Regions from separate parts of the Weissella sp. ESL1139 genome, predicted to be linked through region 4. Evidence: predicted binding sites of a transcription regulator. Region 4 holds the regulator's gene; each other region holds the start of a gene.
What was found. The regulator Rex, encoded in region 4, represses fermentation and respiration genes when NADH is low (regulators of the CRP and FNR family bind a similar motif). The targets are predictions, from matches to a motif close to TTGTGAANTANTTCACAA.

Region 1 (7,921 bases), 730 kb from region 4:
TTGCTCCTTAGCTGTTTCATCAAATTGATCGAATTCAGGTCCTTTGGTAACTCTAATCGTGACAACCGATTCATCTATATCATTTGAGAAATCCGCCTGACGTTGCGTTAAATTGGCAACTAACGGCACTGGATTTTCGATTTGAACATAGTCACCACCTTGCAACGCCCGACCTTTAAAACCGCCTAAGTCGTATTTCAAACTTGTAGCATAACTGGCCATCACGGCGGGTACTTTAATACCACCAGCTACTGCCAAATAACCGTAGCGACCTTTCGTAATTGGCCCAATCGTCAACGTGTCACCCTTATTTACACTGAGCGCTTGATTGATAGCGACTGGTTGCTTATTTATTACTGCATTAACATTAGCCCCAGCCATTGCAATAACTGTGGGACTAGTAAACGTTATTGTTGGTCCCAAAACGCTATACTCAATAACCGGAGTTTGTGCGTCATTATCAATCAAAATATTTGCTAAAGTAGCGGCTGCGGAATCCATCACGCCTGATGGTGAGAAACCGTTCGCTAACCCACTTGTGCGACCAAAATCTTGCACAGTTGTTAGCAAACCACCTTCGATAATTCGCATTCCCATTACTTCGTCTCCTCTTCTACCGTAATTTGATAACGTCCCTCATCCACAAGCCGTTGAATTTGTTGAAATTCAGCAACAGGAATTGGATCAAAGTGAATATAATCTCCTGCTTGGTAATAGAATGGATTTTCATTTTCAGGTTGAAATAGTTTAAGCGGTGTTTGACCAATAATCTGCCAACCACCTGGTGATGCAATCGGATAAATACCAGTTTGCTGGCCAGCAATTCCAACTGCACCAGGATTAATGGCTAAACGTGGCGTGGCCAATCTAGGGGTAGCTATTTTTTCATCCAAGCCACCCAAATAAACAAAACCAGGTAAGAAACCGAGCATATAAATTAAATAATCTGGTTTGGTATGCCGATCAACAATTTCTTGCGCTGATAAGCCACTATTGACTTCAATATTTGCCATATCAGGACCAAACAAAGCATCATAACAAACTGGAATATGAATTATTTTCTTGGTTTGTTCACCCACTTCATTCACTTGACTGGCATCATCTTTTACCAACTTAACAAGTTCCTCAAATGTTAGTTGTTCTGGATCATAAAAAATCGTTAACGTTCGAAATGCAGGCACCAACGCTGTAATACCAGCAATATCTTGGGAAGCCAATTTCTTTTGTAACAACCGAATAAATTGATTGATTTGAGGATCAACACGATTAGCAAATGTCACATTAATTGCTGTGTCACCTGCTGAAAAAATTGAAAAATCATTCATGATTTTGCCTTCCTTAAATTAAAAATTAATTGCAATATTTTTCACTATTCCGTCATATTTTTATTTAATAAAAAAACAAACGAACCCGTTTGTTTTCCACTTCAGTATTTAAAATTGTCTTTCACGAACACTAATTTCCCCGTTTGATTAATTATCAACCGTATTCTTAATATTGTAAAGCTATTTACTGTTGTCGTTTTGAAACACAAAACCTGACATCTATTACTTTTATACGACAAAAATAATAGAAAATTAATAATTATGAGAGATTCTTCACTATTGATACTATTTTTTATTGAAATAAAAAAACTTGAGACAATCAAATCCCAAGTTTTCCCTATTAATTCATCACTATTTTAAAGTTTAAAATCATCCGTCATCGTTAACATGATTGGTGCATGATCTTGACGTGCACCGGTATCAACAACTGACATATCTGCTAATTGATTGACCAAACGATTTGATGCCAAATAATAATCGATGCGCCATCCTGAGTTATTGACTTTAGATGTCTTTGAAATTTGAGCCCACCATGTATACACATCCGCTTGATCAGGATACAAGTAACGGAATGTATCAGTAAACCCAGCATTTAACAAGGCACTAAAGTGTTCACGTTCTTCATCAGTAAACCCAGCATTTTTGTGATTAGACTTCGGATTTTTCAAATCAATTTCTTGATGGGCAACATTAAAGTCACCAGAGAAAATGACTGGCTTCTGACTATCTAATTGCTGAATGTATTTACGGTATGCATCGTCCCAACTTTGACGATCAGCCAAACGGGCTAAACCACTACCCGAATTAGGTGTATAAACCGTTGAAACATAGGCATTTTCAAATTCAAGCGTAATAATACGGCCTTCAATATCCATATCACCGGGCGCACCAATTTCAGGCATGTCAACATTAATCGGTTCATGACGGGTTAACATCATTGTCCCTGAATAGCCTGAGCGGCCAGTACTCATTCTTAGATAGCGATAATATTCCGGGAATAATTCATCAAGCGCGGTTGCTTGCTTTTTAGTTAAACCCGTTGGCTTTAATTTAGTTTCTTGAATTGCTAAAACATCTGGTTGCATGGCCGCAATATTCTGTAATACTTGCCAGGTCATTTCACCACGTGCTGATTTATGTTCAACAGCTGCATTAATACTATCAATATTCCATGATACAAACTTCATTTTGCCACCGTTCCTCTTTAAATTATCATTGCGTTTATTATAACAAAAAACAGCATCAGACTACGTGTAACTTTCGTCCGATGCCGTTCAAATATTTATTTAAAATTGGTCTTCTAGTAATTGTTTAATTTCACTTAAGCGTGGTTGTCGTGGATTACCAGGCGTTGTTTGATCATTATAAACCAAATCCATCAAACCTGATAACTCGCGATCAAAGTCTTCCTTCTTAACGCCATTACCAGATAACGTCAAATCCACATCCAACTTAGCAGCGAGGTCTTTAATTTTGTTAATTAAAGCGGTTACCAATTCAGCATCATCACGACCCGTTAAGCCAATATGACGTGCAATATCAGCATAATCCTTTTGGGCTGTATACGTCTCATAACGTGGAAACGGCGTGCGTTTAACATTACCAGTGACACCATTAAATTTAATCACATGAGTCATGGCAATTGAGATTGCTAACCCGTGTGGTAGACCGAAAGCTCCACCGGTTTTATGCGCAATCGCGTGATTCAATCCTAAGAAAGCATTTCCGAATGACATACCAGCCAATGTTGAGGCATAGTGCATCTTGCTACGAGCTAACTTACCTTCTTTTGTTGGCTTTTTGGCATCATAATGATATGAATCTTCTAAGTAATCAAAAATCAACTTAATTGCTTGCAATGCCCATGGACGTGTAAATTCTGATGACATAACAGAAACATATGATTCTAACGCATGTGATAAGGCGTCCATCCCAGAATAAGCAACTGTACGGGCTGGTACAGTGTAAACAAATTCAGGGTCCACAATTGCCACTTGTGGTGTCAATTCATAGTCAGCTAGTGGATACTTAACGTGCGTTTCATCATCAGTAATAACCGCAAATGGTGTGACTTCTGATCCAGTTCCTGAAGTTGTTGGAATTGCCACCATTTGAGTTAAGCGTTGGTGTTCAAATTTAACAATACGTTTACGAATATCCATAAACTTTTGCGCTAATTCTTGGAATAAGTTCTTAAGACCAGCATCGTCATATAAAATACCAGGCTTAGTGGCTGAATACTCATACAAGAAACGGGCAATTTTACCAGCATCTAAGGCTGATCCGCCACCTAGCAAGACCACTGTATCTGGCTTAAAGTCTGCCATTTGACGCGCAATATCAATTGCCTGTGAAATGGTTGGATCTGGACTAACGGAACCGTAGAATGATGTCTTAACTTGTTCTTCACGTAGTGCAAATTGATCCAATACTTTATCAACGAAACCAAGTTTAACCATTCCGGGATCGGCAACAATAAAGGCACGATCAACATCTGGTAATTCCTGCAAGTAGGTAATTGCATTAGCCTCGTAGTAAATATCCTTTGGCAAGCGAACCCATTGTGGACGATTACGACGACGAGCGACTGTTTTAACGTTTAACAAATCATACGTAGATAGATTATGCGACAATGAATTCTTCCCCCAAGTACCAGTTCCTAACGTTAGCGATGGTCGTAAAGCATCGGTATAAATATCACCAACACCACCAATTGAATCAGGTTGATTAACCAAAATTCGTGATGCTTCTACGCGATCTGCATATTCTTTTACAAATGGATCGTCTTGTGCCCCAATTTGAATAGCTGCATTATGACCAGCCCCCTGGTAGTTCAATAATGCCCGCACAATATCAATTGCTTCGTCACGGTCCTTAGCTTTATAAATTGATAGCAATGGACTTAACTTTTCTGATGACAATGGTTCGCCAATATGCTTTTTATCCAGCTCAAATAACAAGACATCTTTGTCTGCCGGTAACTTCAAACCTGCTTGTTCAGCAATCCAGCGACCTGAACGACCTGCAACTGGGCCCGTAACACCGTAGCCATCAGCAGTTGGCTTAAATACAAAATCAGAAATCTTTTGATAATCTTGCTTTGGTGTTAAGTAAGCGCCTTGTTCTTGTAATTTTTGTACCATTTCATCATAGATTGATGCATCAATAACAACAGAATTTTCAGATGCACAAATCATACCGTTATCAAAACGCTTTGATAATAATAAGTCAGATACAGCTCGATCGACATTAGCTGTCTTATCAACATAAACTGCACCGTTTCCAGCACCAACCCCCATTGATGGATTACCAGAACGTAAAGCGGCATTGACCATTGATGGCCCACCGGTTGCTAATATTGATGCAATCTTAGGATTCTTAATTAAAGTATCAGTGGCGTCGATTGATGGTGTTTCAATCCATTGAATGAAATTCTTAGGTGCACCAGCTGCAACTGCGGCATCATAAACGATTTTTGCAGCGTGAACTGATGATTTTTGTGCTTGGGGATGGAATGCAAATACAATCGTATTACGCGTTTTTGCTGTTAGCATTGCCTTAAAAATTGTCGTTGACGTTGGATTAGTCGTTGGCACAATTCCTGCTAGAATACCAAGTGGTGCAACCAATTCGACTTTCCCATTTACCTTATCTTCAGAAATAACGCCAACTGTTTTATCATTTTTTATTGCATTATAAACTGATTCTGAAGCAAAACGGTTTTTAGTATCTTTATCTTCAATTACGCCACGTCCAGTTTCATCATATGCTTCATGAGCTAATAATAACGCATTCTCTGAACCGGCTAAAGCCATGGCTGCAACAATCTTATCAACTTGTTCTTGTGTATAGGTTTCAAATTTTTGCAAAGCAATTGCTGCTTGATCGACTAATTTGTTAGTCATTTCTTCTGCTGCTGCATAATGGGCTGCTTTTTCATCTGATGTTAACGCTTTTTTTTGCTTAATCATAGTAGTCATTATATCCGCCTCTCAAATTGTGCTAATTTAATTAGTTTGCTCATTACTGAACAATCTAATTATAGCAAATAAGCGAATGCCGTCAAGCACTTAAACGCCGTTTTATTGGCGTTTATAGCTGTTATATTATGTTTTCACAAACATTTTCATAATAACAAAAATAAATATTGTTAATTAATTAACAATATAAGCGCTTACAATTTTTAGTCATGATGACCTTGTGAAGAAACAAAAAAAGCTAAATTTCCTAAAAAGTTTTCAGAAAATTCAGCTTTTTATCTAAATAATTTATTTTATGCTAATCAGCTGGTGTTAACTTTGCTTTTCCTAACAAAACTGAACTAATCACAACTGATAACGAACTGAACGCCATTGCCAACCCAGCAATTTCTGGACTTAAAATAAAGCCAAGACCATAAAATACACCGGCAGCAACTGGAATACCTAAGACATTATAGACAAACGCCCAGAATAAATTCAACTTAATCCGGTTAAATGTCTTTTGACTTAAGGCAATTGCCAGATCAACATCACGGAGATCATTTTTAACTAACACAATACCTCCAGCATCAATGGCAATATCGGTACCAGCTCCCATGGCAATACCAACATCAGCTGTTGTTAATGCGGGCGCATCGTTAATACCATCCCCAACAAAGGCAACCGTATGATCCTTTTGTAATTCTTGAATCTTATCAGCCTTTTCAGCTGGTAACACATCAGCAACTACTTCATCAATTCCAACTTCATCAGCAATCGCTTTGGCCACGTGTTCATTATCACCCGTTAACATCACTGTTCTAAGACCACGCTTCTTTAAATCTTTCATGGCCACTGCGGATGTTTCTTTAGGGGTATCTTGGATTGCAATTAATCCAATAATTTTATCTTGCAAACCAACTAAGACAACCGTCTTGGCTTCATCTTGTAGTTGGCGCATCGTTTGCTTCAAACTATCATCAATTGCATAATCTGCTAACAAACGTTCATTACCAACAAAGGCTTGTTGACCATCAACAGTTGCTTGCACACCTTTACCAGACAATGCTTGAAAGTCTGCAATTTCATTTGTTTGCAAATTTTCTTGTTGTGCTTTAGCCATAATCGCTTCAGCCAACGGATGTTCTGATGAAGCTTCCATACTTGCTGCAACGGTTAAGACTTGTTTTTGATCACCAATTACATCAGTGACTTGTGGTTGACCAACCGTAATCGTACCAGTTTTATCAAATACAACCGTATCGATGTCGTTTACCCGTTCAAGAACCTCACCATTTTTGATTAAGATTCCCATCTTAGCACCACGACCAGTTCCCACCATCAAAGCGGTTGGCGTGGCTAATCCTAGCGCACAAGGGCAGGCAATCACAACGACTGACACCGCAAAGATTAGCGAGTTAGCTACATCATGACCAATAAATACATACCAAACCAAGAAGGTCAACTCTGCAATAATCAACACAACGGGTACAAAAATATCAGATACACGATCAGTCAGCTGTTGAATTGGCGCATGACTTGATTGGGCTTTTTTAACCAAAGTCACAATCTGAGCCAACATTGTGTCATCACCAACTTTGTTTGCTTTGAATACAAATGTTCCCGTTGTATTCATCGTTGATCCAATAACATCATCACCAACTTGTTTTGAGACCGGCATACTTTCACCAGTCACCATCGCTTCATTGACGGTTGATGTACCCTCAACAATTTCACCATCAACGGCAATTTTTTGTCCAGGACGCACCCGAATTAAATCACCTTCAACAATTTCATCCAAAGGAAGCCGCACAAATTCACCATCACGCTGAACTTCAGCATCTTTAGCCTGTAGATCCATCAATTTCTCAATTGATGAAGAGGTATTATCACGCATTCGTTCTTCTAATACTTGTCCTAACAAGACAAATGTAATCACAAAGGCGGCACTTTCAAAAAAGACAGCCTTACCAGTAAACATCGCATAAATACTATAGATATATGCTGTTCCAGTTCCAACAGCAATTAAGGTATCCATATTTGAATGATGCTTTTGAAATGATGCCCAAGCACTTGATAAAAATGGTCGTGCTGATATTAACATCACAATTGTGGTTAAAATCAACATCGTCACTTTTCCACCAGGTAACATCCAACCAGTGAAAGGCATTAAAATCATTTCAATTAACATCGGTAAGGACAAAACTAACGAAACCCAAAACCGTGTTGTAATTTTCATAAAATCACCTACTTTATGACAACTTTACCGTGGAACATGTCCATACCACAGCTAAAATCATACTCGCCAGCCTTGTTGGTATCAATTGTCACTGTTTTAGGTTCATCAATTGGTAATGATTCTTCAAAACCAAGCTCCTTTGAATGTACAACGTCCAAACATCCTTGTGGACTTGTACGAGTAAACGTCACTTCGGCTGGTACCCCTTTTTGTAAATTAACGACATTAGGTTCGTAACCACCGGCAACATTAACATTAACTTTTTGTACTTCACTCATTGTATAACTCCTCCTTATCGATGATGCTATTTAATAATGACCTTACCATGGAACATGTCCATACCACATGCCCAACCAAATTCACCAGCTTTACTGGTATCAATCTTAACTGTTTCCGTT
Region 2 (7,921 bases), 280 kb from region 4:
AATTCCCCTCGGACGATGGGTTAATAGCGCCGTTGACTGGATAACAAACACTTTTGATGGATTATTTGATGCCATTCAAAGTGGTGGTAATGCTGCCTTAAGTGGTATTACTGATTTGTTAACCGCAATTCCGGTTTGGCTATTTATTGTGGGAATTACATTAATTGTGGTCGTAACGTCAGGTAAAAAATGGGGGTTTCCCTTATTTACGTTAATTGGTCTACTCTTGGTTGCTAACCAAGGTTTGTGGTCTGATTTAATGAATACTTTCACATTAGTCATTATGGCGAGTCTGATTTCAGTTATTATTGGAATACCACTTGGTATATGGATGGCTAAAAATGAGACAGTTAATAAAATAGTACAGCCGCTACTAGACTTTATGCAGACGATGCCGGCATTCGTTTATTTGATTCCAGCAGTTGCATTCTTTGGTATTGGTGTTGTACCTGGAATTTTTGCTTCAGTTATCTTTGCTTTGCCACCAACAGTTCGTATGTCGTGCTTGGGGCTTAAGCAAGTACCAACTGATTTAGTGGAAGCAGCTGATTCATTTGGTTCAACAGGAAGCCAAAAATTATTTAAGATTGAATTGCCTTTAGCTAAAGGAACCATTTTTTCTGGAATTAACCAAACTTTGATGTTAGCACTATCAATGGTTGTTGTTGCGTCAATGATTGGTGCTCCTGGATTAGGTCGTGGTATTTTATCAGCGGTACAAGATGCCGATATTGGTAAAGGATTTACGAATGGAATTTCATTGGTTATCTTAGCGATTATTATGGATCGCATTATGCAAAAGGTTAATAAGGAACCAGTTCAACAAGATGAAACGCCTAAGCATCATTGGAAAGGTTGGACCGTTATTGCAACCATTATTGTGATGCTAGGAAGTGGTGGAATTAGTGTCTTCACATCAGCTAGTTCACAAAAAGAAACGGTTAAAATTGCTTATACGCAATGGGATTCAGAAGTTGCATCAAGTAACGTACTAGCGCAAGCATTGCGTCAACACGGTTATGAAGTTGAAATGACATCATTAGATAACGCCATTGTTTGGCAATCAGTTGCTAATGGTGAATCTGATGTGTCAGTTTCAGCTTGGCTACCAACAACACACAAAGCACAATATGAAAAGTACAAGGATGACTTAGATATGTTAGGTCCTAATCTAAAGGGGGCTACAAACGGTTTGACTGTACCAACTTATATGACGGATGTTAATAGCATCAGTGACTTGCAAGATCAAGCTGGTAAGCAAATTACTGGTATTGAACCTGGTGCCGGAATTTCTAAGCTAGCCAAGGATACAATCAAGGCATATGGTTTGGATGATAAGGGTTGGAAGCTATCAGAATCATCAACTGGTGCCATGACAGTTGCTTTGGGTAAGGCAATTAAGTCTAAGCAAGAAATTGTTGTTACTGGTTGGCAACCACATTGGATGTTCCAAAAGTATGATTTGAAGTATTTGAAGGATCCAAAGAAATCAATGGGTAGTGAAGAACAAATCCATACAATAGCTCGTCAAGGCTTAAAGGATGATAAACCAGATGCTTACAAGGCTTTGGATAAGTTCCATTGGACTAAGGAAGACATGTCGAGTGTTATGCTTGATATGGATAACGGTAAATCACCTAAGCAAGCAGCTAATAAGTGGATTAAGAATCACAAATCACAAGTTGATGCTTGGTTTAAGTAATTAATTAAAAAAGCGATATAATCTCATTTGTTGAGGTTATATCGCTTTTTATTTGTAAAAAAACATGTATAAGTTTAGTGAAAGTGAATGATAATTAATTTATATAATGTATCAGGAAGTACTAATTACAATATCATTCGAAAGAAGGAAAATTCTGCTGAGCTATTAATGTATTATAAGTCATGCGAAGTGAAACTTTTATAATAATTTTATATGAAAGACAAAATACTCTGTTAATGAATAATCTAATGCCAAAAAAATGATTCATCAACAAATACTAACAAACCTTATAACATGTTATAACCTAATGGTTTTTTTACTTTATAGATTATACCATGATATCGATTATTTTATATAGCTAAATGAAATAATTGTTGTTTTATAATGTAATTATAATTTTATTGAGTGAAACGTGTGTGTATAAGATGCTACTTATGTAGGAAAACTAAATTACTAGCTGTTGAATGTGCTTCATCAAAAATATAATCTGGCGATGAAAATGTTTTCAGTTCTTCAATGGTGTTTAAATGATTTTCAACAATAAAACGAACCATTTCGCCACGTGCCATTTTAGCGGCTGTGGCACGTACTTTTAATTTACCATCGATAAGATAAGCAAAAGTAACGTCGATAAATTGATCATCAGGTTGTAAGTAAGGCGTAATAGCACGTGAATATTCTTTTGAAGCAAGATTGATAATGGGACCTTGACCATGAACTGCTTGATATAAACGGTCGCCCCAAAAGTCATAAAGGTTTTTATAACCAGCAATTTGAAGATGGGTACCCAATTCTAGGCGATAAGGTACAATGCCATCAAATGGCCGTAATGCGCCATAAAAACCAGATAGAATCCATAAAGTATTTTGTAAATAGTCCAAGGCCTCCTGACTTAATACGTTAGGCGCCATGTATTGATATTGAATACCAGAATAACTAAAGATGGCTGGTGTTAAAGGCTGCCTTAGGTCAGTATGAATTAATATATCATAAGCTTCGGCTGTTAGCTTATCACTTGTATGCCACAAGGTTTGCAAGTGATCATATGAAAGGTTTAATAGTGTGGATAAAATGACTTTTGTTTGTGCTAAATAACGTGGTTGACTAGTCGGTAAAAAATCATCTTGATTAATAACCATTTTTTTAGCTGGTGAAATAATAATCTGCATATAAAATCGTCCTTTTGAAATAAAAATAACGACAACGGTCATGTTTAATATAAATGAAATCATATTATTTTTGCAAGGATTTTACAGTAACAAGCATAACTGAATGATTAATCAGTTAATAATGACACAATTAATTAGAAAAATTCATAGTTGATACTTCATGAAATTAAGTTTAAACTAACTTTATAAAGTAAAACCTTACAAACGTTTAAGGAGATGATTATGATTAATTTTTCAAAAGTTACCGCAGCTGAAGCGCGTCGGAAAATTATGGTCATTGACTCAAAAAGTTTCTATGCCAGCGTGGAAAGTGTTGATCATGGATTAAATCCATTAACCTCATTACTAGTTGTTATGAGCCAACAAGAGAATACTAATGGTGGCCTTGTATTGGCTTCATCGCCGCGTGCAAAGAAGGAATTAGGTATTAAAAATGTGATGCGACAGCGTGATGTTCCTAAAGATTCACGGTTGATTATTGTACAACCGCGGATGAATCGCTATATTGCCATGAATAAAAAAATAAATGATATTTTTAGACAATTTGTTGCCGAAGAGGATTTGCTATTATATTCCATTGATGAAAGCATTTTAGATTTAACAGATACATGGGAATATTTAAAATTTTTGTATGGTAAAAATTTAACCTTGAAAAAGTTGGCACGAATTATCCAATTAAAAGTAAAACAAACATTGGGCTTATATGTCACGGTAGGTATTGGTGATACACCGGTTATGGCTAAATTGGCGTTAGATATTGAAGCTAAGCATGATTTTAATTTGATAGGTGAATGGCACTTTGAAGACATTCCACAACGTTTGTGGCCGATTACAAAGTTGACTGATGTTTGGAGTATTGGCAATAGAACAGCTAAAACTTTGAATAGATTGGGCATATTTTCTATGTATGATTTAGCATTAACCAATCCATATTATCTTGAAGAAAAGTTAGGCATACGTGGTGAAGAATTATTTGCATTGGCTTGGGGCGTTGATCGTAGTATTTTGCGGCATAGACATAAAGTAAAAGCAACTAGTTTATCAAATAGCCAAGTTTTACCACGTGATTATAATCGGGTTGATGAAATTAAAGTGGTTATTCGGGAAATTGGTGAGCAGGTTGCTGCTCGGTTACGTGCTAAAAACCTTGTTGGTAGTACAGTTTCGTTGTTTGTTGGTTATTCTTATGCAACTAGCGAGCAAAAACATACACACGGTTTTAATGTTCAAACTAAAATGTCACCATCAAATTTATCGCATGATATTAGTGGCACTTTAATTAAACTATTTGATGAAAATTATGAAGATGGTTGTGTACGTAATCTAGGTGTATCAGTTGGTGACTTGCAGTTAAAGGTGGGTGAACAACTGGATTTATTAACACCAGTCCAACAACAAATTAATGCTTCTAAAATCGATCAAGTTATTGACCAAATTAGGCATAAATTTGGCGTAACAAGTTTAGTGAAATTATCATCTTTGGGTCAAGGTGGCACGATGATTCAAAGGGCTGGTTTAGTTGGTGGCCATAATGGTGGTAACGCGTATGGATAGACGAGATGAGCAACTTAGTCGAGCAGCACGTTTCTTTCAGCAAGATTACCATGATCGTGGCATGGTTAAATGGCAAGGTTATTTTCTTAGTGACCATACAGAAGATTTACATGCATATTCAAAAAAACGTGCTAAAAATCGAGCACGTCAAGATCAACAAGAGATGACGCAAGAAGCAATTAGTCAATATCTAATGGAAGCTTTTATACAACGTCATCCAGTGACACTGCAATTAAGAAATCATACAGCTAAAGGGGTTACAAGTCCTTTTTATCACGGTAAAGTACTAGGCTTTCAAGGTGATAATGTAATTCTTTCAGATAACCAACGTGTATTTCCCATGAGTGATATTTTATTTGTCGAATCATAGACAAAGCCGCGAAATTTGTATTAATTTGTCGGCTTTTAATATGTAAAGTGTTCATGAGAGGCTATACTTTTTTTCTTGTGCTAAGATTAGTTTTGAGGGAAATGCTATGAGTAAAAAAGAAATAAAATTGTCTATTGGTGTCTAGCTATTATTATTTTATATAGCATTATAGGGATAGTCTATTATCGTGTAGCTTATTTACCCAAAGACACAGTAAATAAGATATTAAAACAAGTGAAAGATCATGCTGGTTATTCAGTACCGGTACTAGTCCATTACAAGCCGGTGAAGTTACCACATGAAAAAATCACTTATGAGGTAATCGGTGAGAGCGTTGATGCAGGTAAAAATAAAGAAAAGAAAATACCAGCAGATATTGATTTTAATGATATTGAATCGGACGATGGTTATCGTTTAGGGTTTAATTATAATAATATAACGTTCTATTATAATGAAACTAACGAATATAATGAAACTAACGAAGAATATTTTGATAAGCAAACGGAAAGCATAGCAGAAGAAGTTTATCGCATTAATAAGCGTGGCCAGATAAAACAATTAATTAGGTAAAAAGTTAACCAAAGTAAAGATGACAAAAAACAACATCGATCAAAAAATATGATATTGAAGAAACTAGATGTGCCTAAACATTCAGCTAAGTATTTGTTAGCTCATCGTGTTGGCTATAATGTCTTATGGCAAAAAGTTGCACAAGATTTGACGAATAAAATAAATGCAGAACCTTAAGAATAAAATGTTAAATAGTGAAATTTTGAGCAAATTAGTGAGTATTATCGAATATAATCTGTTAAACTATACATAGTGAAATTAATCACAATATGACTTTTGATGGGAGATAATTATGATTAAAGCATTTTCAAGTCCAGCACACTATGTTCAAGGTAATGGGGTATTGGATCATCCAAAAGAGTATCTTGAAAGTCTTGGTAAGCAACCAATCTTATTGTGTGATGAAATAGTTTGGCAGATTGTTGGGGAAAAACTTAATCAAACTTTGGCAAAAGATTTTACGGTGACACATGTGAACTTTGGTGGTGAAGCTTCGACAGAGGAAATTACACGTGTCGTTGAAATTGGTCATAATGAAGAAAATGATTTTATTATTGGTTTAGGTGGTGGTAAAACACTTGACACCGCTAAAAACATTGCTGACGAATTGAGTATACCAGTTGCTATTTTGCCAACAGTTGCATCAACTGATGCACCATGTTCAGCATTATCAGTGTTGTATACACCCGAAGGACAATTTACGAAGTATGCTTTCTATGATAAGAATCCGGATATTGTGTTAGTGGATACAAGTGTTGTTGCCAATGCGCCAGTTAGAAATCTAATCGCGGGTATTGGTGATGCAATGGCCACGAATATTGAAGCACAGGATGTTGCTCGCGGTTACAATAAATCAATGCTTGGCCAAGGACCAACCTTAGCATCATTGGCAATTGCACAAACATGTGAAGATAATTTGTTTGCCCATGCACATGAAGCCGTTGCAGCAGCTGAAGCAAAAGTTGTGACACCATCATTAGAGACAATTGTTGAAGCTAATACATTGTTGAGTGGCATTGGCTTTGAAAGTTCTGGATTAGCAGCTGCCCATGCTATTTATAACGGCTTTACTGTCTTATCTGGTGAAAGCGAAAAGTTGATGCACGGTGAGAAAGTTGCATATGGTTATCTTTGTGAGTTGATGTTAGACAATGTTTCAACTGAAGTATTAGATAAATATATTAATTTTAATCAATCGCTTGGCTTGCCAACAACTTTGGCTGACTTACACTTGGAGGGTGCAACTTATGCAGACTTTTTGAAGGTTGGTAAGCAAGCCACAATTCCATCTGAAACAATTCATGAAATGCCATTTGAAGTTACGGCAGAAGACGTTGCAAATGCAATTGTAGCTGTTGATAGTTACATAAAGTCGCGTCAATAATAAAACAAAAGATAATTTAATAAAAAACAGGCAGGAAAATGATAAAATTTCCTGCCTGTTTGTTGTTTTATTATAAATTGTCTTTAAAGGTAGCCAACACTAGTTAAACCAATTAAAAATACGCTTGCTATGATTGGAATACCAATTCCTAAATATTGTTGACGATGAATACTTAGTGATTGTTGCCAACTAGCATAAAAGCTCGTTTGCTTAATCTTCTGTAGTATAACTGCCAACAAAATAGGAGCAGCTAGGCCGATAATAATTCTAAAGTACCAATTATCAGTAAAGGCACTAAGAGTTGTGATATCAAAAGCAGCGCGGTGATAGAACATAACTGTATCTGTATGCTGTCCAACGAAAGATAATGGCTTAAATTCACCAAAATGCTCAATAGCTTGGCAAATAACAAAGATAAATAAGCATAAAATTGGTGGGATGATCAAAGCTTGCAGACCACTTCGAATATTCGAAGATTTCAACCAAAGTACAAAATCCAGCTTATTGTGAGCATATAAGTAAATCAAAACACTAAAAAATGCTGTGGCAATAACAACATAGATTGTTTTATAAGACCAATTAATTTTGGAAAATATTTTGAAAACATAATGTCCTAATAACATCCAAAATACAGCCAGTAATGAAATCTGCGCATTCCAAGGAAAACTACTGTTACCAAAGAATGTAATGTTTTGTAAGCCAATACCTATTAAGAACAAACCAACCGCAATTAAGAATTGGTACCAAACTGAATGAATAGCTGATAACAAAATTGTTGTCAGAAAAATACCTAACATGTAGGTTGTCATATACCAAAAAACACTTAAGTAATCATTTAAAGTACTACCACCATAAATTAGACGTCCAAAATAGGCGAAGGTGTAATGCCATGATTGTTGACGGAAATAGTGGCTAAGAATAATTAAAATTGATCCATTTAATAGATAGGCGATTAATAATGGCTTAATTTTATGGCCTAATAAATAACGCCAACCATTAGCATTAAAATTAATTTTTTTGAGAAAAAACCCACCAACCATAAAAAATAGTGGCATGTGCCACCAATAAATCGCGTTATAAGTAATATCTAATCCCTTACCAGAGACATCGTTGATAGCATGACCAATTACAACGGCAATAATACCAAAACATTTTGCGTAGTCAGCCCAAAG
Region 3 (7,921 bases), 220 kb from region 4:
CAGCAATTCCCAAAACTTCACCAGCTCTAAAATCCAAACTCAAATTATTAACTGCTGTAACACCACGACTATCTTTTACTGTCAAATTCTCTAATGACATCACCGTATCTTTTGGCTGTGCCGGTGTCTTTTCAGTACTATATAACGAAACAGTACGACCAACCATGATATCAGCTAATTCTTGTGATGACACACCTTCGACTGGGAACGAATCAATTGACTTTCCCAAACGAATGACAGTCACTTGATCAGCAACAGCTTTAATTTCATCTAATTTGTGAGTAATTAGAATAATTGACTTACCTTCTGCTGCCAAATGACGCATAATATTCATCAATTCATCAATTTCTTGAGGTGTCAATACCGCTGTTGGCTCATCGAAAATTAAAATATCAGCACCACGGTATAAGGTCTTCAAAATTTCTACACGTTGTTGCATACCAACCGAAATATCACCAGCTAAAGCATCTGGATTAACATCCAAACCGTATTTTTCTGATAAATCCTTAATATCTTGGGTGGCTTTTTTGATATTTAGTTTCATACCATTAACTGGTTCTGAACCTAAAACAATGTTTTCAGTTACGGTAAAAGCATCCATCAACATAAAATGTTGGTGAACCATCCCGATTCCTAATTCTGCTGCTTTTGATGGGCTATCAACAACAGTCTTTTGACCATTAATTAAAATTTCACCCGAAGTTGGTTGCAATAAACCAGATAACTGGTTCATTAACGTTGATTTACCCGCACCATTCTCACCAAGTAACGCATGAATTTGACCACGTTTAACCTGTAAGTTAATGTTGTCATTCGCACGAAACTCACCGAATTGCTTCACAATGTTGCGCATTTCCAACACAATTGGCTCATCTGCCATATTTCATTTCTCCCTGAAAAATTAAACTTGCTTACTCTTAACTTAATATATAAAGGTAATTTTACATATATTAGGTTGCTTTTACTAGTATTCAACTCAAAATAATTCGTCTTTTAATATTTTTGTTACATAGTTATCATAATATATGTGCTAACAATCAAAAAAGCCGAACATTGTTTCGTTCCGCTTTTTCAACTACTACGTATCAGTGCTAATGAAATTTACTTAATTTTGCTAGGAACCTTAACATCCCCGTCCTTAACAGCATTCTCAGCTGATTGGACAGCTTGCTTCTCTTTTTCATCCAAATTAGAAGTGGTCAAACCAACACCATTATTTTTCAAACCAAATGTCACCGTCTTACCACCAGGGAAATTACCCTTCATAGCTTGGTTGGCAACCTTAACAATTGAATTAGGAATTTTCTTGATAGCTGATGCCATTGTTAAATTAGCATCCTTGCCATCCTTATCTTTGTAATTTCCTTGGTCTTTTTGATCCATATCAACCCCGATAACCCAAGCTTTGTTTTTATCATCGGCTGCTAATTTAGTATCGATATCCTTAGCTGAGGTAAATACTGAGTTTCCGGCTGGACCAGCAGCTTGGAAAATAATGTGAGTACCAGATGTATACATAGCATCTGAAATTGTCTTTGACTTAGCAGTATCGGTAAATGATTCAATATATTGTGTATCAACCTTGATGTTAGGATCAACTGACTTAACACCGGCAATATAGCCAGCTTCAAAAGCCTTAATTGTTGCTGAACTCATACCACCAATAAAACCAACTTTTTTGTCGCCTAACTCTTGTGCCTTAGTTGCAGCAGCAACCCCAGCAAGATATGAAGCTTCATGTTGTTTAAACATCATTGAAGCAACGTTCTTTAATGGTTTCTTAGCTTTATCATCAATTAGAACGTAATTTGTTTTCTTATTTTTTTCAGCTGATTCAACCAATGCATCATTAGTTGCGTAACCAACACCAATCAACATATTGTAGTTGGCTGATACACCTTGTTGGAAGTTCGGTGCAAAGTCGGCATTAGTCTTAGAAGCAAAGTAGTTATAACCATCTTTACCCTTTTGCAAATCGTGTGACTTACCCCAATCTTTAACACCCTTCCAAGCAGATTGATTAAATGAACGATCGTCCACACCGCCAACATCAGTCACCATAGCAACTGAAAAGTCTTTTTTGTCAGAAGATGAATTCTTATTACCAACCATTGTGGCACCAACACCTGCGATAATAACAACAGCTACTCCACCAATTACTAAATTACGACGTGAAACCATGTTTCATTTTCCTCAACTTTCGTTTGTCTAAGTCAATGCTTTGTCTCTAGTAAACAATTTGGTTAACAAGACTTAAACCGCTAAATTTCTTTGATAAGTATAGCCTGTTACCCGCACTTGCGCAATCTATATTAATAGTGTTTTACGCAGTTTTTAGGGTAACCAGCACTTTAAAGGCGAATAATTATCTAACTAATCAAATTATTGTTTGGTATAAAACGTTTTAAAAAATAACCTAAAGCTAATTTTAAAATGGACTATTCGTTAATTTTTTGGATTACAATTATGTAACAAAATAAATTAACAACATTTTTAATGTTGATGCGCCTATTTCAGTATCGTGACCGTGTCGTTTTATTTTAAAAATGGTTATAATAGTAATTAAACAAAAAACTAAGGAGTGTATACGTGACGGATTTAAAAAGCTTATTTAAACGAACAGACGTCCAAAAATTAATTGCTCTTATTTTTATTTTAATTGTTTTGTACATTGTCAGAGATTTAATTAGCATTGTATTACTTACTATTATTTTTAGTTATTTAGCAATTAACGTTGCCAATAAAATTAAACAGTGGACTAAAATTCCTTATGGTCTATCTGTTTTACTTGTCTTTGTTGTTAGTTTGATCATCTTTGGTATGTCATTTGTCTTTGTTATGCCAACTTTAATTGAACAATTTTCAGTTATTCCCGATGAAGTCATGAAGTTTATTCGTAACTTCCCAGATGTTAAAAAATACCTTGATAAAACTTATCAAAATCTTGATTTACTAAACGAAGTAACGAAGAATTGGAAAGCATTATTAGCAAGTGGCTTAGACACGCTTAATGTTATTGGTAGTATCTTATCTAAAATTGCTTTATCAATTTTCTTAAGTCTTATCTGTGCATTATCATGGAATAAATTGAAGAAATTTGGTACGAAATTCTTAACTTCTGACTATCCAGTATTTTTTAAAAATGTCTACGATTTGAGTAGTACTTTTATTCTTATCTTGGGTAATGTCATTGAAGTTCAACTAACCATTGCCTTTATTAATACCATCTTAATGGTAATTGGCTTATATATTATTAAGGTACCAAGCATCATGGTTATGGCGCTATTAATATTTATTCTGGGGCTCATCCCAATTGCAGGTGTCTTAATTTCTTTGATTCCATTAAGTATCATTTCATTTGCGGCTCTCGGCTGGACTGGTATGTTCGAGGTATGGATTTTAGTTGGAGTTATCCACCTCTTTGAATCATACTTCCTACACCCACGTCTAATGGCGAACCGAACTGAATTACCAATTTTCCTAACATTTTCAACCATCATTGTCATGGAACATCTACTAGGTGGTTGGGGCTTAATTATTGGTATTCCTATTGTGGCGTTTATCCTAAGTATCTTAGGTGTACAAGATGCTAGCAATATTAATAAGAAATCACACGAAGATAAAGTAGCAAATTAACCCATTATCATTGAACAATTAAAACGCAAACTGATGTCATTCATTATGTGACTCAGCTTGCGTTTTTTGCGCCACTGTATTTCCATCATGAAGTATTAATTAAAATAATTAATTTTATCACATTGTGAATGTTTTCACTTTACCTTTGGATATCTTTTTGTTATGATTTAGGTGCATTAAGAAATAAGCCAAAAAAGTGAGGTAAACACTATGAAAGCAGCAGTCGTAAGAGATAACTGTGATGGTTACGTTGATATTAAAGATGTTGAATTACGTGATTTAAAACATGGCGAAGCACTTGTAAAAATGGAATATTGTGGATTATGTCACACAGATTTACATGTTGCCGCTGGTGATTTTGGTAAAGTTCCCGGTCGTATTATTGGCCACGAAGGTGTTGGTAAAATCATTAAAACAGCTGATGATGTTACTAATCTAAAAATTGGTGATCGAGTCTCAGTTGCCTGGTTCTACAAGGGTTGCGGCCACTGTGAATACTGTACAACTGGTCGTGAAACATTGTGTCGCCAGGTACAAAATTCTGGTTTCAACGTTGATGGTGCCATGGCTGAAGAATGCATCGTCCCTGCTGACTATGCCGTTAAAGTTCCTGAAGGTCTTGATCCAATTGAAGCAACTTCATTAACCTGTGCTGGTGTTACGGTCTACAAAGGTCTAAAAACTGGTAATGTTAAGCCTGGACAGTGGGTAGAAATTGTTGGTACCGGTGGTTTAGGTAACTTAGCCGTACAATATGCTCACAATGTTTTCGGAGCACACGTGGCTGCCGTGGATATTGATAATGATAAGTTAGAAGCAACTAAATCACTCGGTGCTGATTTAACCATTAATTCTCGTGAAAAGGATGCATCACAAATTCTACAAGATAAGGTTGGTGGTGTGCACAGTGCACTCATTACTGCCGTTAGTCCTGATTCATTCACAACAGCAGTCAATGCATTACGACCAGATGGTACTTTAGTAGCCATCGCCCTACCTAAAGGTGATATGGGATTGAACATTTCAAAGACCGTCTTAGATGGCATTAAAGTTGCTGGTTCTTTGGTTGGTACCCGCCAAGACTTAGCTGAAACTTTCCAATTCGGAGCTGAAAACAAAGTTAAGCCAATCGTGCATACACGTAAGTTATCAGAAATCAACGATATTATTGATGAAATGAAAAATAATCAAATTGTTGGTCGAATGGTCATCGACTTTACAAATAACTAATCTAACCATACAAAAAAGGATTGCGACACGTCGCAATCCTTTTTATTAGTTATTAATTTGTACGTTTTTTCACTCTATCTAAACGTGTTCCAAAAAACTGAATCCTTAATGTAACGTATTTTAAACAAACAATGACAATACTAGCACTGAACCTAATCCGGCTAACGCAAGTACACTGGTCAAAGTTGTCCAAGATAGCAATGTTTCCTTAAGTGATAGACCAAAGTATTCTTTAATCATCCAGAAACCGGCATCGTTAACGTGATCTGCAAAGACTGAACCTGCTCCAATAGCAAGTACAATCAAAGCCGGATTAACTGATGATGATGCAACCAATGGCGCAATCAAACCAGCGGCTGTCATACCAGCAACCGTTGATGATCCCAAGCTGACACGTAGTACGGCCGTAATCAACCAAGCAGCCAAGATTGGTGACATTGATGTATCTGCAAATAATGCTGAAACATAATCTGAAATACCACCTTTAACTAGGACTTCTTTCAAAGCACCACCACCACCAATAATTAGTAGCATCATAGAGATTTGCTTAATTGATTCAGTCAAAGTATTACCAATTTCATTCATCTTAACATGACGGAATACTCCCATTGTAAAGACCGCAAATAGCAATGACAATAGCATGGCAATGTCTGGACTACCAACAAACGTAATGATTTGACCGAAAACCGTTTTTTTATTGATAAATGCTTCCAAAATTGTGGCAATTCCGATTAAAATAACTGGCATCATTGATGTCAAAATACTAATACCAAAGCCTGGTGTCTCCTCTAACTTAAACGTCTTAAATTCACCAAACACATTTGGTGTTTCCTTGTGATAAGCACTTGGATAGACTTTCTTCAAAACCATGTTAAACAATGGTCCAGCAATCAAAATAGTTGGAATTGCTGCAATAATACCTAGCAACAAAACTTGCCCAATATTAGCATTAAAGACTCCTGCAACAGCAGTTGGTGCTGGATGAGGTGGCAAAAATGCGTGGGCAGTATTCAAAGTAGCTGCCATTGGAATACCAAGATACAATAATGGAATTCCTAGTTCACTCGCAATTACGAACAAAATTGGTAGCAAAACAACTAACCCAACTTCGAAGAACAATGCAATTCCAACAATGAATGATGCTAAAATAATGGCTATCTGAATTTGTTTACGTCCGAATTTTTCAATCAATGTGTGGGCAATTCGATAACCACCACCAGTATCAGAAACAAGCTTTCCAATCATTGAACCAAGTCCAAAGACAATGGCCAAATGCCCAAGTTGACTACCAATTCCTGTTTCAATAGCTGGTCCAATTTTATCAACTGGGATTCCTAATACAAGTGCTAAAAATACAGCTGTTACCAACAATGAGACATAGGTATTTAATTTGAATTTTACAATTAGTAAAATCAACAAAATAATTCCTACCAAAACCCAAAATAATGGCATAACTAACTCTCCTTATAATATCAACTCAATAAAATGAAAACGGTTGCATCAAAGCGACCTAAATAATTGTAACCGTTTTCACATGATTTGGCTAGTACTAATTTAAGGAAAAGTCATTTATTTTCACAAAGTCTTATATTTAAGATTTTTGTATATCAGATAAACAAAAAAATTCTGGCTACAAACCAGAACTTTCTGTTACATATTCATATTTTTAACGCAACAAATAACCACCATCAACCGGCAAGGTAACCCCAGTTATATAGCTAGCAGCGTCGCTGGCCAAAAAGACAACAACTCCCATCAATTCTGATGGGTCAGCCCAATGACCAGCTGGGATGTGACCCAAAATTTCTGGTCCCCGTACTGGGTCTTCTTGCAATGGCTTAGTCATCTCTGTATTGACGTATCCTGGTGCAATCGCATTTACCTGAATATTATGAGCTGCTAGTGCATCAGCATAAGCCTTTGTTAACCCAACGACCCCATGCTTACTTGCAGCGTACGGATAAATAAACTTACCAGCACGATATGATTGCATTGATGCAATATTAATAATCTTACCGCTCTCTTGTTTTGCCATTACTTTAGCGACTGCTTGTGATAAGTAATATAAAGCGTTCAGATTTAGATTAATCACTTTATCCCAATCTTCCTTAGGGAACTCATCCCATTCATGACGAATTTGCATCCCCGCATTATTTACTAAAATGTCGATCCTACCAAATTTTTCAACCGCATACTCAACAATTTGCTCAGCTGCATTTTCTGCTGTTAAATCAATTGCAAAAAATTCAGCCCGATGACCAGTTTGCTCAACATGTGCTTTAATATCATCCCAACCATTGTGTGAACGTGAAATAATTAGCACATCAGCACCGGCTGTACTAAGGGCCTTCGTATAATATTGTCCTAACCCTGATGCACCACCCGTAATAATCGCAACCTTACCAGTTAAATCAAATTGCTGCATTGTAAATGTCTTTTGTGTCATCATAACTCCCCCATTTTTAATCAATTACTTCAAAAACTTCACAAATACAAGGAATGCTTTCATTAAAGATCCGCTTTTCTTCAGCATACACAGTTCTAAAAAATTCATCGTGTACTTTACGCCAGTAGCGTAGTGTTCGGTCACCCTCACCTTCATGATAGGCATGTTCAGCAGAAACCAAATTATATGGTACAACTTCAACAACCTTTGTTTGTGTCACACAAACTGGTTTATTTTTGCCATCTAAGATAATGTTGTATTCTCCAATGTAAGGTTTTGGTTCATTCTCTTCATATAAATCTGCAGCCGATGTTGTCGCAGTTTTAATCCCTCGAACTGTTAAATCTGCTAACTCATCAGCCATTTGGGCTGTTTCACCATATGACCAAGCTGAGTATGGCGTACTAGTTGAAATATCATGTAATTCACAAAAACTTTGCCAATAACTTGTTATTTGGTTTTTATCATTTGTCATAGCATGCCTCCTACGTCATATTATACAGTGTTTAAATTTTTAATATGTAGTAAATACAAATAAATTTTAAAATTTCAATTAGTCATTACAAACAAAATAAGCTGATAAAGCAGTGCTACAACGTTTATAAAGCA
Region 4 (7,921 bases):
CGTCATATTCAACAACCTAACTTCAAAATTATTGAAAAACAAGTAGCTAAAATGCCTAAGATTTCTGGAGCTACTTTTGTTTACGAAAAGTACTCATCACGTTTTGATGATTATTTAGCTGGTAAAGAACCCAATGTTTTAACGCGTGAATTTAGTGCGGGCGCATTGACTGATCTTGGTATTTATCCAATCTATGCCGTTATTAAGCTATTTGGTAAGCCACAATCAAGCCATTATTTCGCAACATCATTGCGTAATGGGGCAGATGGTCGTGGAATTGCGATTTTGCGTTATGCTGATTTTGATGTGACTGTAGAATTTGGTAAAGGTTCAAATAGTCATTTGGATTCTGAAATTTTGGGCTTACGTGATACTTTGGTTATTGGTGATATTGCTGAAGTATTGGATATTACGTATTATGACGCAGATAAAGTAGCCCATCCACTGAGTCAAGCACCAGCAGATAACCCAATGATTGCTGAAGCGGATTTGTTTGCTGATATGATGACACGTCCGGCAGAAACAGCTGCTGATTATCAATCATTATTAGCATTAAGCCAAACGGTTAATCAAGTGTTATTTGATTTGCGTCAAGATGCCGGGATTGTTTTCCCAGCAGATAAATAATAATTGCTAGATATTAAGGAGAAAACATGGATCACCGTTTTGAAGAACGTTTAACAAGTGTTGGCTTTACGAGCCTAACACCCATTCAAGAAGCTGTTGCCGAACCATTAGCAGCTGGCCAATCAATTGACGCATTGGCACCAACTGGAACTGGTAAGACATTAGCGTTTACTTGGCCTTTGTTGCCTCAGTTAGTTGCAGATGATGGTGAACAACTATTAATTTTGGCACCATCACAAGAATTAGCCATGCAAACTACCCGTGTCGTACGTGAGTGGGCCAGTGTATTGTCATTAAAGGTACTAGCATTGACTGGGGGCGCCAATGTTAAGCACCAATTAGATCGTCTAAAAAAACATCCTGAAATTTTGATTGGAACGCCAGGTCGCGTTAGTGAATTAGTTGGTAATGGTAAATTAAAACTAAAGCGTTTGCGCACATTGATTCTTGATGAAGCCGATGAGCTATTGCGTGATGATACCGCTAACCAAATTGATCAGATTTGGGATGCTATTGAAGATGACGATGTGCAAGTGGCTTTGTTTGGTGCGACTGAAGTTGATATACCAACAGCTAGTGGTTTATTTGACCGCGACTTTTTGCGTATCGACCAACGTCAGGTTGAAATTCCAACTGCAATCACGCATGAATTTTGGCCAACTGCTCGTGATCAAAGACAAAAGCGCTTGCGTCAATTAGCAACGCAAAAACATTTTCAAGCCATAGTATTTTTTAATACCACAAAGCAACTAAAAATTACGGCCAGCTTTTTGGCTCATGAACATGTGGCGATGGCAACCTTGGTACGTGGTGATTCAAGTACCACGCGTGCAAAATCTCTTGCTAATTTCCGTAAAGGAACTGCTAAATTCTTGTTAACCACTGATGTTGCGGCCCGTGGACTAGATATTCCTGATTTACCAGCCGTCATTAATTTTGATTTGCCTCGTGATGGTGAAACTTATACGCACCGTGCTGGTCGTACCGGCCGTATTGGTAAACCAGGGTTGGTAATTTCATTTGGTAACGATCATGATCAACGTGATTTAAAGAAGTTAGTTGCAGTTGATATTAAGACGGTGACAGGTGTTAAAAATGTCACATCTTATCATGAACAAACTTCAGTTGCTGATAAAAAAGTTCACGAGAAAACTGAAGAACCTGCAAAGAAAGTGGCTAATCAGAAGCAGCAATCTGGTAGTCAACCACGCAAGCAACGTCATAAGCAAATTAATGCCGTACGACCAACAACTATGTCACGTCAAGAGCGTTTGGCTAAGGAAAAGCATGCTAAGCGTAAGCACCGTAAGAATAAAGGAAAGCCTAAGCATTCGTAAAATAGGTAAGGGCTTTCAAAAAAACGCATCTTTGTGAATTCTTAATTGTTAGTTTATTCACGAAACGCACGACCTATGGTATCATGTTAGTTAGTATAAGATTCACAATATGTTTTTTGACTTGTGAAACTAGTTAATTTTTGAAAACGAGGTCGAACGAAATGGTTGAACATGATATTCCTAGAGCAACGGCAAAACGATTGCCAATTTATTATCGTTATTTGAAGTTGTTGCTTGATTCTGGAACTGTCCGCGTTTCATCAAACGAATTATCAGATGCCGTAAAATTTGATGCTGCAACAATTCGTCGTGATTTTTCTTATTTTGGTGCGCTTGGTAAGCGAGGCTATGGTTATGACGTTAAAGCATTAATGCAATTTTTTGGTGAAATTTTAAACCAAGATACTTTAGCATCAGTAGCATTAGTTGGAGTTGGAAATCTTGGTCAAGCCTTGTTAAACTTCAATTTCCACCAAAGTTCAAATGCGCGCATTGCAGCAGCATTTGATATTAATCCTGAAATTGTGAATACCATTCAATCAGGTATTCCAGTTTATAGTTTGGATGATTTGGAAAAGCAAATTATGGATCAACGAATTGATGTTGCCATCGTTACGGTGCCAGCTGACGTTGCGCAGGATGTCGCTAAGCGTTTAGCTAATGCTGGTATCCGCGGTATTTTGAATTTTACACCACTACGGTTGGATGTACCTAGCAATGTTCGTGTTCAAAATGTTGATTTAACCAATGAATTACAGACATTATTGTATTTCATCAATAACTTTAGTGATAAGTAGAAACGACATAATTGACAAAAAGCCATGAGATAGTTAATTTGCTATCTCATGGCTTTTTAGTTACTGATTTTATTGCTAATTAGTCGTTGACATAAATGAAATCGGCCGCATGTTGCGTGACTTGTATTTTAGCGTCATCTGATTCTAATACCAAGGGACCATCAAATGGTAGACGCTCTTTGATGGTCCAAACAGTATTTAGCTTTAGGTTCAATGTTTCCGTATATTGCAACAATTCTAAATCTTCAGTAAAGCTGTTAATGGTAACAGTTTCACCATCTTTGGCTTTACGCAAAGGACGAAATTTTTTAGGTGAATAATTGTGGTTAATATCTGGAATTGCAAGCCCATGTGGACTCAAAGTTGGATAACCTAAATATTTATCAAGGGCGTTAATAAATTGGTCATCTGCATCGTGATCAAGATTATCAGCATTTGAGTGAGCTTCTGAAATTGATAAATCAAGTTTCGTTGCACCAAAAGTTTCAATTAAACGATGTGAACGAATCAAACGCAAAGCCGTTTCACGACCAGTTTTCGTCAAAGTTACGCCATAATATGGGACAACATCAACTTCGCCAGCTTCTTGTAATTTAGCAAGCATGTTTGAAACTGAAGAAGGGGTCACATTTAAATGTTCAGCAATTTGATTGTTCGAAATTTTTGATGATTCGTCACCACCGCTTAATTCTAATATAGTTTGTAAATATTGTGTTTTAGAGATGGATTCGTTCATAATATAAAATTTCCTCGTTTTTTAAAGTAATCGGTACTGACAATTATAGCATAATAATCAGAAAATAGTTTTTGCAACAATTAATAATATTATACACTTGATAAAACAATTATTATTGGTTAATATAAATATGTAGAAATGAATTGGTTGTCATTGTGTTAAAAGTGGAGGGTTAAATGATAGCAGATCAAGAATGTCGGATTGAGCAATTGCCTAAATGTGCACGTATTCGTTACTTATTGCAAGAATGTCGTGATATCCCAGATTATACAGTAAAAGCATTAATTGATGCTTTAGAAGACACTTTGACTTGTCGGGGTGAGGTTTTTGTTGGCCAAGTTTATGATAGTTGTGTTTATCGTATTGGCTGTGGGGATGTTTTTAATGAAACAAAATTAACATTTTCAACACCAAATGTTCGTAATAAATTTGCAAGTTCATTTGAAGTAGCGTGTCGTAAGGTTGGTTTTAATGTTCATCGAAGTTACTAATAATAGGTTAAAATATTATTCTAATTTCTATAATTAGTAATTTTGATGAATAGCTGTTTAAAATTAAAAGATGGCCCCATGATTGTTAAATCAAGAACAATTAGGAGGGCCTTTTGTGACTAAAAAATTTGCCATTGAAAACGTTTTCACACATAATAATATTAACAGGAGGTGTAAGGGATGCTTGAACGAACTGTTGGGATAGTTTGTATTTTAATTAGTTTTTGGCAATTTTATAGTGTAAAAAATGTTTTTGTGCAAACTAAAAATCATGGTACTAAGAATACTTCGAATTTTTTACCGTTAGCCCTTTTAAGTGGTGTTGTATTTGGTATCGCTATGCTTGTTGGTGGTATTGCACTGTTATTTAAACAAATTTAATTCAGAAAAAGACCTACAATCCGGAATGATTGTAGGTCTATCTTTTGAATTTTAGATTTTTTGATGCAACGATTCAATTGTGCGGTTATTAAGTAGAAAATAAAGTAAGATGCTTTGGATTGGCCAAAAGACAATTTGCTTGATAATCCGAATCCATAATAACGACATAATTGTTTCAGCATTATGAATATTACCAATCATTGTGACCCATAATGTATTTAGGACAACATTTACAATTAGCAATACTAAGAAAACAGTTACAATAATCCGTAGCCAAGAAACGGTTTTACGATTATAAAGAGAAAAACCATAGATACCGGCAGCAACGACTGCTGATAAAGTAAAGCCCCAGAAATAACCATAGCCGTTTAACAAGCTGCTAATGACATCGGTGAAAATGGCAACGAGCATCCCCCAGTAGGGACCATACCATTTTGCGATAATGGCAACAATCAAGAAGGTAAAGCCGACTTTGAGCGTTGCAGTACCGAGTGAAAAGCGGCTAATCACGAGCTGTAGGGCCATTAAAATCCCGAGCATGGCGAGTTGCTTGGTACGCAATTGTGGTAATCGATATGATAATGTTTTCATTTGAAAACACCTCCTTTTATTTTGGAGGGTTTCACTTATTACAGTGAATGTGATTAAAATATCGCGGAAATCCTTCGTCTGTGGCCCACATTCCGTTTCCACAGCACTTGACGCATTTTAATCTACCCTGTGTTACTTACAAAGTTAAATTATACTGCAATCACATTTAATGTAAATACTTCGTCTGTATAAAAATCAGGTAAAAAGGTTTTTAATTCATTTAAAAATTGGTAAAATGTTTTAATACATATGTTTTTTAATGCGTTAAGAATTGCCAATGTGGGCAATTGAATTTTTGGAATAGAGGTATTTCAAATGGGAAAAGTTTCAATTAGAGATGTAGCTAGTCTAGCAGGTGTATCGATTGCGACTGTTTCACAAGTTTTAAATGGGAAGGGTAGTCGTTTTTCAGATCAAACGAAAGCTAAGGTGTTTTCAGCCCGTGACGAAATCGGGTATGTACCCAACGCGAGTGCTCGTAGTTTAAAACACGGTGCCCATATGTTAATTGGTGTGGTGGTACCAAGTTTAGGTGTTCAATTTTTTGGGCATATTGTGCAAGAAATGCAAGAAAATTTACCTGAAAATACGTCATTATCAATTATGACTGCCGATGGCGAAGCGGCTGATGCGGCCATTGAAACGTTGGTTAATTTAGGTGTTAGCGGCATTTTGGTGGTTAGCCAATTAAAAAATCCAGCGACAATTGCGAAAAGCTTGAAAAAGCGCGGGGTTGCGATGGTTGTTTTAGAAAATCATGATGAACTAGCCGATGCGGATGCTGTCTATGCTTCAGATAAAGAGGGTGGCCGTTTAGTAGCAGAACATCTATTAGCTTTGGGTCATAAGCACGTGGTGTTACTGGGTAACCAATTACATACTGATAACTTGTTATACCGAACGACATCTTTTAAAGAAACGATGTTGGCGGCAGGTGGTAAAGTTAGTGAGGTCACCACGCGAAGTTTATCAAAGCATGCTGGTCGCGCTGCTGCGATGGCGGTATCAATTACACAAGCAACGGCAGTCTTTGCTTTAAATGATGAATTAGCAGTTGGGTTAATATCAGGTCTCAGCGCTCATGGTATTCGTGTGCCTGAAGATATTTCAGTGGTGGGCTATGATAATACCGACTATGCTGAATTCTTCACGCCTGCCTTGACAACTGTGAAACAACCAGTTGATTTGGTAGCTAAGGCAGCACTGGACACGGTTATGGCACGTATTAAAAATCCTGAGATGACACGTCAAGTCACCGCTTTTGATACACAATTAATTACCCGTGCATCAAGTGCAGCATTGGACGAACAGACATCACGAGAGTAAAATATGGTTAGCTATTCGTAGCGAGGAGGTCATTTTATAATGGCAGGATTGTTTAAACGCACACGAGAATTAATAAAAGCGCCAAAGGGTGTCGACAAACGTCAAAAAACGATGTCAAATGTTTTGTCTACCCAAACAACCCATTTAATAAATGATGGGTGGTTACCTAAACCAATTGCCGCTTATGTGGATACAATCGTTAATGATGAGCAATTAAATGATGAGACGATGCAAGATATTTTATCAACAGCATGGTCTGAAGCACATCGAGTTGGGTCAGAACTTTTTACTAAAATGTTTGTTGCTAATTTTCACCGTGGTGGTACCTCAGCAACTGATCGTTTAGATATGTTATACAAAATATTCGGACTGGCAGTTAGTCCGGAAAATTTTGTGCGGATGACTAAGTTAGGTTATTGGCCAACTCGGTCTGCCAATCAAAATGTTGACTTATATTATTTGCATATTGATAATGTCGATGAAGCCCGGAATTATTTAGAATTTATTAAGCAAGTCGCTTTTATGATGCGTTTAAAACATCATGCTTGGAATGGAATTAATTCTAAGTATGAAACAAGTCATCAATTAGATAAGGTTATTGATAACCAGTTCCGTTATTATCTTAGTAAACCAATGGTAGATTTGATTGTGCGTGAAGGATTGACACAGCATGACATTGAGGATCAAATCGTTAAAGATACTGGCACACCAGTGTTTTACCCTCAAGTTAAGTTTCATAATCGGGGTGTTGCACGAGCTGATAACGTTAAAATGGCTTTGCCAGGTTACCATTTAGAATTAATCTTTGATAATCAAGGACAAATCGTTTCAATGTGGCAAGCTTTAGAAGCCCATCAAACTGTGACTAGTATGGGTACAGTTGTCTTTTCTGAAAATCCAGCTGATTATTCATTTGCAGAATTACAGATGATTGCAAATACGGAATCAACTAATTATGCCAATGCTGGTGGTCAAATTCATCAATCATTGGATGTTAAGCCAGCGAATCGCCATGCTGGCTTGGAATCAGATTTACGTAACTTTGCGAAAAAACAATTTAAGTAAAACGAGAGCGAGACAAAAGTCGCTTTGAAGCCGGAGTGTAACGGTGTTTGGACGTTTTGCGGTCGTCAGACCGTGAAGCGGGCAAATCCGTTACATTGAGGCTTCAGGTTTTTGGAACGCGTTTAAACGAGAGCGAGACAAAAGCGCGTTTACGCTATAAAAATTAAACGTTTGAAATTCAAATATTTAAAAAAACAGGTTGGAACATTTTCTTTTGTTCCAACCTGTTTTTCTATTAAGTATTTAAAATACTGCTTCATAAATCACACGGACAGCCTTTTCCATTTGATCAACAGAAACACCAAGCATGGTTGAAATTTGTGAAGCACCTTGATTGACCATTGGTAAGTTGATATTAGCATCTGCAAGGGCAGTTGTGATTTTACTAAAGATATCTAGATGGGCTTGCATACCTTCACCAACCACCATAATGATGGCATAGTTATCAAGCCATTCCAATTCATCAGGCGCAATTGTTTGGTAGATATCATGACTGATATGAGCCTTAATTTCAGGAGTTAATTGTGACTTATCAAAAATAATCGTCATGTCATCAATTCCAGAAGGCAT

Region 1: adhE (bifunctional acetaldehyde-CoA/alcohol dehydrogenase) is a predicted target of Rex. The motif match lies at 5,473-5,490, and genes of this name have one in related genera.
Region 2: ACSYSF_RS03190 (glycerol dehydrogenase) is a predicted target of Rex. The motif match lies at 5,616-5,633, and genes of this name have one in related genera.
Region 3: adhP (alcohol dehydrogenase AdhP) is a predicted target of Rex. The motif match lies at 3,759-3,776, and genes of this name have one in related genera.

What each region holds. Positions count from the first base shown of each region.
Region 1 is NZ_CP196375.1:1,547,159-1,555,079, forward strand. It holds gene ACSYSF_RS07665 (5-oxoprolinase subunit C family protein) at 1-597, opposite strand, end outside; gene pxpB (5-oxoprolinase subunit PxpB) at 597-1,325, opposite strand; gene ACSYSF_RS07675 (exodeoxyribonuclease III) at 1,682-2,512, opposite strand; gene adhE (bifunctional acetaldehyde-CoA/alcohol dehydrogenase) at 2,612-5,305, opposite strand; gene ACSYSF_RS07685 (copper-translocating P-type ATPase) at 5,604-7,523, opposite strand; gene ACSYSF_RS07690 (cupredoxin domain-containing protein) at 7,532-7,801, opposite strand; gene ACSYSF_RS07695 (cupredoxin domain-containing protein) at 7,828-7,921, opposite strand, start outside.
Region 2 is NZ_CP196375.1:690,088-698,008, forward strand. It holds gene ACSYSF_RS03165 (ABC transporter permease/substrate binding protein) at 1-1,702, shown strand, start outside; gene yaaA (peroxide stress protein YaaA) at 2,131-2,871, opposite strand; gene ACSYSF_RS03175 (Y-family DNA polymerase) at 3,094-4,425, shown strand; gene ACSYSF_RS03180 (YolD-like family protein) at 4,418-4,795, shown strand; gene ACSYSF_RS03185 (hypothetical protein) at 5,030-5,365, shown strand; gene ACSYSF_RS03190 (glycerol dehydrogenase) at 5,661-6,749, shown strand; gene ACSYSF_RS03195 (acyltransferase family protein) at 6,833-7,921, opposite strand, start outside.
Region 3 is NZ_CP196375.1:181,087-189,007, reverse strand. It holds gene ACSYSF_RS00875 (ABC transporter ATP-binding protein) at 1-880, opposite strand, end outside; gene ACSYSF_RS00870 (BMP family lipoprotein) at 1,102-2,181, opposite strand; gene ACSYSF_RS00865 (AI-2E family transporter) at 2,590-3,636, shown strand; gene adhP (alcohol dehydrogenase AdhP) at 3,847-4,866, shown strand; gene ACSYSF_RS00855 (gluconate:H+ symporter) at 4,987-6,318, opposite strand; gene ACSYSF_RS00850 (glucose 1-dehydrogenase) at 6,533-7,315, opposite strand; gene ACSYSF_RS00845 (ASCH domain-containing protein) at 7,329-7,787, opposite strand.
Region 4 is NZ_CP196375.1:405,168-413,088, forward strand. It holds gene ACSYSF_RS01945 (Gfo/Idh/MocA family protein) at 1-627, shown strand, start outside; gene ACSYSF_RS01950 (DEAD/DEAH box helicase) at 654-1,964, shown strand; gene ACSYSF_RS01955 (redox-sensing transcriptional repressor Rex) at 2,126-2,761, shown strand; gene ACSYSF_RS01960 (metal-dependent transcriptional regulator) at 2,841-3,497, opposite strand; gene ACSYSF_RS01965 (hypothetical protein) at 3,674-3,988, shown strand; gene ACSYSF_RS01970 (immunity protein) at 4,169-4,369, shown strand; gene ACSYSF_RS01975 (folate family ECF transporter S component) at 4,421-4,960, opposite strand; THF riboswitch at 5,000-5,092, opposite strand; gene ACSYSF_RS01980 (LacI family DNA-binding transcriptional regulator) at 5,276-6,286, shown strand; gene ACSYSF_RS01985 (DUF3114 domain-containing protein) at 6,326-7,351, shown strand; gene ACSYSF_RS01990 (aspartate kinase) at 7,595-7,921, opposite strand, start outside.